DNA from 2 places in the Streptomyces sp. NPDC020780 genome. Region 2 is predicted to be linked to the other one. Evidence: riboswitches for the same ligand, from Rfam matches in the RefSeq annotation. Region 2 holds a riboswitch; the other holds the start of a gene.
What was found. Region 2 has a riboswitch for glycine ahead of gcvT (glycine cleavage system aminomethyltransferase GcvT). Riboswitches for the same ligand answer to the same signal wherever they lie in the genome.

Region 1 (3,399 bases), on a different contig from region 2:
GAGCTTCGGCGTGCATTCGGCGATGCCTATGGCGCAGGCCCGGCGGCTGGCTCCGAACGCCGCCTACCTGGTTCCCCGCTTCGTGCTCTACCGGGCCGTGAGCGAGCAGGTGATGGAGCTCCTGGGGCGGCTCTCACCGCTCGTGGAGCCGCTCAGCCTGGACGAGGCCTTCGTCGATCTGGAGGCCGGGGGAGTCGCCGGCGACTCGGCGTCCGCCCGACTGATCGGTGAGCAGCTGCGGACGGTCATCAGGGGCGTCACCGGGCTCAGCGGTTCCGTGGGTCTGGCGGGCTCCAAGATGCTGGCGAAGATCGCTTCGGAGGAGGCCAAACCGGACGGCCTCATGCTGATCGAGCCCGGTACCGAGCGCGAGCTCCTGGCCCCGATGCCGGTACGGACCCTTCCGGGGGTGGGACCGGCCACCGGCGACCATCTGCGCCGCGCGGGCATGACGGTGGTGCGGGATCTGGCGGAGGCGGGCGAGGCGGAGCTCGTGAGGTTGCTGGGCAAGGCGCACGGGGTCGCCCTGCACCGCATGGCCCTGGGCTACGACGACCGGCCCGTCGTCGCGGAACGGGACGCGAAGTCCGTGTCGGTCGAGGACACGTTCGACGTCGACCTGCACGACAGGGTGCGGGTGCGGACGGAGGTCGAGCGTCTGGCGGACCGGTGCGTCCGGCGGCTGCGCGGGGCGGGGCGGTCCGGGCGGACCGTCGTCCTCAAGGTGCGGCGCTACGACTTCTCCACGCTGACCCGGTCGGAGACCCTGCGCGGCCCCACCGACGACCCCACGGTGGTCAGGGAGGCCGCCGCGCGGCTTCTGGAGGCCGTCGACACCACGGGCGGCGTACGGCTTCTGGGCGTCGGCGTCACCGGCCTCGCCGACTTCACCCAGGAGGATCTGTTCGCGCAGGCTGCGGACGCTCTGCAGGCGGCCGCGGAGGGCCACCTGCCGGGCGGTGCGCCGGAGGAGGCGGGTACAGAGGAGGCGCCGGCCGAGCCAGGCACCGTGGCCGAGGAGCAGGCGCGGCACGACGCCGCGCAGGTGTCCGCCCGGCAGTGGCCCGCGGGACACGACGTACGGCACGAGAGGCACGGGCACGGCTGGGTGCAGGGCAGCGGCGTGGGCCGCGTCACCGTGCGGTTCGAGGAGCCGGGGGCACCGCCCGGCCGGGTGCGTACGTTCCGTGTCGACGACCCGGAGCTGCACCCGGCCGATCCGTTGCCCCTGGTCCGGGACCCGGTGGACTACTCCTCGTGGCCGGCCAGTCTGCCGAAGTCCCTGTCGGGGCCCACGCCACCGGACGGGGCGGCGTCGAGACCGTAGTGACGGTAGAGCTGCAGTTCCTGCTGCGGCGAGAGATGGCGGCCGACACCGAAGTCGGGCGCGTCCTTGATCAGGGACCGGTCGAAGGGGATGTGCAGCGATCCGTCGACGAACTCGCTCGGCTCCAGGGGGACGAACGCGTCCCTGGTGAAGAGCCCCGTTCGTACGGCCGCCCATTCGGGCACACCGGTGGCGTCGTCGAGATACACCTCGTCCACCGTCCCGATCTTGTTGCCTTTACGGTCGAAGGCCTTGCGGCCGATCAGGCTGCGCGGATCGATGTCGGTCTGCACGGTGCCTCCCACTGCTCGCCACTGCGTCAGGGTGGTCGCGACTGCACCACACCCCTACGAAAGGCCACATCCGGGGCTCCGGCCACTCGAGACGGCCGGTGTCGGCCCCGCTGGTAGGCTGGAAGCGGCTGCCGACCCCGTGCGGGAGAGTCCTCCGGAACCCGCGGAGGCGCCGAAGGAGCAACTCCTCCCCGGAATCTCTCAGGCACCCGTACCGCACGGACGAGGTCACTCTGGAAAGCAGGACGGTACCCGCACGGCTCAGGCCGGGAGGGGCCGCCCTCACCGACGGTGAAAGCCGGCGCGCCCCGTGCGGCCGGTGAAGCTCTCAGGTCGAGATGACAGAGGGGGAGGCCGTTCGGGCCGCCACGCCGTGGTGCCCCTCGCAGGTCGTGACAGACCAGGAGGCCTCCATCATGACCACCCGTCGCACTCCGCTCTCCCAGCTGGAGCAGGGCATCCCCTTCGAGCAGCGCCACATCGGCCCTGATGCCGGGGCGCAGGCCAAAATGCTCGCCCAGGTCGGTTACGGCTCCCTCGACGAGCTCACCGCCGCCGCGGTGCCCGACGTGATCAGGAGCGCCGAGGCACTGAACCTCCCGGCCGCTCGCACCGAGGCCGAGGTCCTGGACGAGCTGCGCCGTCTGGCCGACCGCAACCAGGTGCTCGCCCCGATGATCGGGCTGGGGTACTACGGCACGTTCACCCCGCCGGTGATCCTGCGGAACGTGATGGAGAACCCCGCCTGGTACACGGCGTACACCCCGTACCAGCCGGAGATCTCGCAGGGGCGGCTCGAGGCGCTGCTGAACTTCCAGACGATGGTGGCCGACCTGACCGGCCTGCCCACCTCCGGCGCCTCCCTCCTCGACGAGGGCACGGCGGCCGCCGAGGCCATGGCGCTGGCCCGGCGCGTGGGCAAGGTCAAGAACGGCGTCTTCCTGGTCGACGCCGACACCCTGCCGCAGACCGTCGCGGTGATCCGGACCCGCGCCGAGCCGACCGGCGTGGAGGTGGTGGTCGCCGACCTGAGCGAGGGCATTCCCGCGGACGTCGCGGAGCGCGGGGTCTTCGGCGTGCTGCTGCAGTACCCCGGCGCCTCCGGAGCCGTGCGTGACCTCGGCCCCGTCATCGACCGGGCCCACGAACTCGGCGCGATCGTGGCCGTCGCCGCCGACCTGCTGGCGCTGACCCTGCTCACCTCGCCCGGTGAGCTGGGCGCGGACATCGCCGTCGGCACCACCCAGCGCTTCGGCGTCCCGATGGGCTTCGGCGGACCGCACGCCGGGTACATGGCCGTGCGCGAGACGTTCGCCCGCAGCCTCCCCGGCCGCCTCGTCGGCGTCTCGGTCGACGCGGACGGCAACAAGGCCTACCGCCTCGCGCTGCAGACCCGCGAGCAGCACATCCGCCGCGAGAAGGCCACCAGCAACATCTGCACCGCGCAGGTACTGCTTGCCGTCATGGCGGGCATGTACGCGGTCTACCACGGGCCCGAGGGGCTGCGGACGATCGCCCGGCGCACCCACCGGTTCGCCGCGATCCTGGCCCAGGGCCTTCGCGCCGCCGGGATCGACGTCGTGCACGACTCCTACTTCGACACCCTCACCGTCCGTGTCCCGGGCGGGGCGGCCGCCGTGGTCGCCGGCGCCCGGGAGCGCGGGGTCAACCTGCGGCTCGTGGACGCCGACCGGGTCTCCGTCGCCTGCGACGAGACGACCACCCGCACCCGGATCGCCGCCGTGTGGGCGGCGTTCGGCACCGACGGGGATGTCGAGG
Region 2 (3,399 bases):
CCTCGCGCCGGTAGAAGGGGCGCACTTTCTCCAGCATCCAGTCGCACACCGGGTCCTGGGCCACGTCGAGCAGGACCAGATTGACCGGCCAGGGCACCGGGACCCGGCCCAGCGCGCGGCCCAGAGCGTCCATCGGCGCGCTCTGGGCGGCGTCGTCCCAGCCGTCCAACTGGACTCCCACGAAGAGCACGGGGCTCTCGCCCTCGATGCTGGCCAGCGTCCTGCGGGCGGTGGTGACCACGCCGGTCTCCTGGAACTCGGCGGTGACCGCGGAGAGGAAGTCGACGGGGTCCTGCTTCCAGTCGGGTTCGTACAGCCGGACCCGGCCGCCGCCGGCCGGCCCGTCCAGGGGGCTGTGCCCGGCCCGGCAGAGCTCCGCGACGGCGGGCGGCGGGAGCGGCATGCCGACCGCGCCGCCCGGGTTGACGGCTATACCGAGCTGCGGGGGCAGTCCCCGGGCGAACTCCCTGGCCGGCGCGACGGTGAAGGAGAGGTGCGTTCCGGCACAGGCACGGAACTGGGCCTCGGAGGAGAACACGGGGACGTAGGCGCCGCCGTCGAGGTCGATGGTCGGCAGGTCCAGGTCGGGGCTGTCGGGACCCCCGCCGTTCGGCAGGGGCACCCAGACCTGGCTGCGGCCGAGCACCTCCACCAGCCGGCCGCCGGCTCCGGGCACGCCGAGCGACGCGCCCAGCACTTCCTCGAACTCGTTGGCCGGCCACCCGTGCTGCCGATGCGCCTGGTCCTGGACCGGAATCTCCACGGTGTCTCTGTCCTTTTCTCGCCATGCGGTGCCGCGGAAACCTTAGAGGGTCCGGCGGCAGGGGGCACGGGCCGGTCGGGAGCGGAATCAGCCGGTGTCCGGATTCCGGACACCGGGGCGGGAGTCCGCCGTATGTGCGTCTGCGAACCGCCGCGTCCTCACCCGCCGGTGAACGACATCCGTCCGATCGCCCCGGCGGCCTCCCGGTCGAGGATCACCGCGGAGGCGCACCCGGGCGGCAGCAGCCCCTGCTCGGTGTCGCGCAGCAGCCGTCCGACGGCCCGCCGGTGGCGGGCGAAGGCGTATCCCGAGACTCCCCGGCCGCGCTCCCGCTGACCCTCGCGGGCGACGCCCGGGGTGACGTCGAGCAGCACGAGGTGCAGGGTGCGGCCCCTTCGCCGGGCCTCGCGTGCCAGCCAGCGCCGCACCCACGCCTGCGTACCGCAGTCGTGGACGACGACGGATCCGCCGGAGCGCAGCACCCGACGGAGTCCGGCGTAGTGGGCGGCGCGCACCAGGGGGCGGTAGAGGGAGTACGGGAGTAAGCCCGGCAGAGTGCCCGCCCAGCGGTCCCTCGTGTCCTGCGAGTCGATGGCGTGGTCCCGGACGGCGCGCCGGATCAGCGTCGACTTGCCGCTGCCCGGCAGTCCGGAGACCACGACCAGATCGCCGGCCGCGAAATCGAGGCAGGCCGGAGCGCGCGCGCCCCGGCCGCGGAGGTCGCGCACCACCGGTCCGGGCGGCCCCAGGCGCTCACGGGCGGGCGCCCCCGGCTGCGCGGGCATGGCGTCGCCCGCCGCACCCGCGGCCGTCGTGTGTGGCTGCAACGTCATCGCCGTCCCCCTGCACTCGTCACCCACGCCTGACCTGCCCCCAGAAGTGTAAAGAAAAGGCAATGCGCCACAACGCCTTACGGCCGTCCGTGTCGGCCCGGTGTCCGTACGTCCTCGGGGCCCCACTCTCCCGCAATGCGTGCGATGATGGCCCCGCCAACTGCATACCGGCCGTTTGAATCCGCGCGGGAGAGTTCCGGACACTGTGTGCGCCGGGCGCCGAAGGAGCAAGTTCCTCCCTTGAATCTCTCAGGCCCCGTACCGCGTGGATGAGGCAGATCTGAAAAGCGGGCCGCTCGCGGCCCCACCCAAGGTGCAAGCCGACCTCTCGCGGGCCGGCCCTTCACGGGCCGACCCTTTCAGGGGCTCTCGGCGAACCTCTCAGGTTCCGATGACAGATGGGGAGGGACCGTCCTCTGCCGTCATGCCCTGGAGCCGTACCCATGAGCACTGCCCCGCGCCTCACCGCCCTCGATGCACTGCATCGCTCCCTGGGCGCGACCATGACCGATTTCGCCGGCTGGGACATGCCGCTGCGGTACGCCAGTGAGCGCGACGAGCACACCGCCGTACGCACCCGGGCCGGCCTCTTCGACCTGTCGCACATGGGCGAGATCACGGTCACCGGTCCCCAGGCCGCCGCCTTCCTGAACCACGCGCTGGTCGGCGACATCGCCACCGTCGGCGCGGGCCGGGCCCGCTACACGATGATCGTCGCCGAGGGCGGAGGCATCCTGGACGACCTGATCGTCTACCGGCTGGGGGAGCCCGAGACCCCGGAGTACCTGGTCGTCGCCAACGCGGGCAACGCCCAGCTCGTCCTGGACACGCTGACCGAGCGTGCCGGGGACTTCGACGCCGAGGTGCGGGACGACCGCGACGCCTACGCGCTGCTCGCCGTCCAGGGCCCCGAGTCCCCCGCCATCCTCAAGGCCGTCACCGACGCCGACCTGGACGGGCTGAAGTACTACGCGGGCCTGCCCGGCACGGTCGCGGGCGTCCCCGCGCTCATCGCCCGCACCGGTTACACGGGCGAGGACGGCTTCGAGCTGTTCGTCGCCCCGGAGCACGCCGAGCAGCTCTGGAAGGCCCTCACCGAGGCCGGCGCCCCGCACGGACTGATCCCCTGCGGCCTCTCCTGCCGCGACACGCTGCGCCTGGAGGCGGGCATGCCGCTGTACGGGCACGAGCTGACCACCGCGCTGACGCCGTTCGACGCGGGGCTCGGCCGGGTCGTGAAGTTCGGGAAGGAGGGCGACTTCGTCGGCCGGGAGGCCCTGCTGGCCGCCGCGGAGCGCGCCGAGACCGACCCGCCCCGCAAGCTCGTCGGCCTGGTCGCCGAGGGCCGCCGGGTGCCGCGGGCGGGCTTCCGGGTCACCGCCGGCGGCAAGGCCGTCGGCGAGGTCACCTCGGGGGCGCCGTCGCCCACCCTGGGCCGGCCGATCGCCATGGCGTACGTGGACGCGGCGTACGCCGCACCCGGCACCGAGGGCGTCGCCGTGGACATCCGGGGCACGGACGAGCCGTACGAGGTCGTCGCACTCCCGTTCTACAAGCGCCGCAAGTAGTCCGGACTTCCCCGCGCGCGGGAATCCGTCCGCGCACGGGGACGTGACGTAATCGCGTCTCATACCTCAAGACCACCGTTCACCAGCACTCCCCCGCGTACAGGAGAATTCAGACCATGAGCAACCCCCAGCAGCTGCGGTACAGCAAGGAGCACGAGTGGCTGTCGGCCGTCGAGGACGGTGTGGCGACGATCGGTATCACCGAGTTCGCCGCCAACGCGCTCGGCGACGTCGT

Region 1: linked by a shared signal. The riboswitch ahead of gcvP (aminomethyl-transferring glycine dehydrogenase) and the one ahead of gcvT (glycine cleavage system aminomethyltransferase GcvT) in region 2 are both predicted to bind glycine.

The regions. Positions count from the first base shown of each region.
Region 1 is NZ_JBIRTB010000024.1:8,872-12,270, forward strand. Features, by position in the region: gene ACH4VO_RS30720 (DNA polymerase IV) at 1-1,327, shown strand, start outside; gene ACH4VO_RS30725 (PRC-barrel domain-containing protein) at 1,249-1,620, opposite strand; glycine riboswitch at 1,753-1,847, shown strand; gene gcvP (aminomethyl-transferring glycine dehydrogenase) at 2,037-3,399, shown strand, end outside.
Region 2 is NZ_JBIRTB010000001.1:578,357-581,755, reverse strand. Features, by position in the region: gene ACH4VO_RS02620 (enhanced serine sensitivity protein SseB) at 1-763, opposite strand, end outside; gene ACH4VO_RS02615 (AAA family ATPase) at 922-1,596, opposite strand; glycine riboswitch at 1,773-1,870, shown strand; gene gcvT (glycine cleavage system aminomethyltransferase GcvT) at 2,040-3,164, shown strand; gene gcvH (glycine cleavage system protein GcvH) at 3,281-3,399, shown strand, end outside.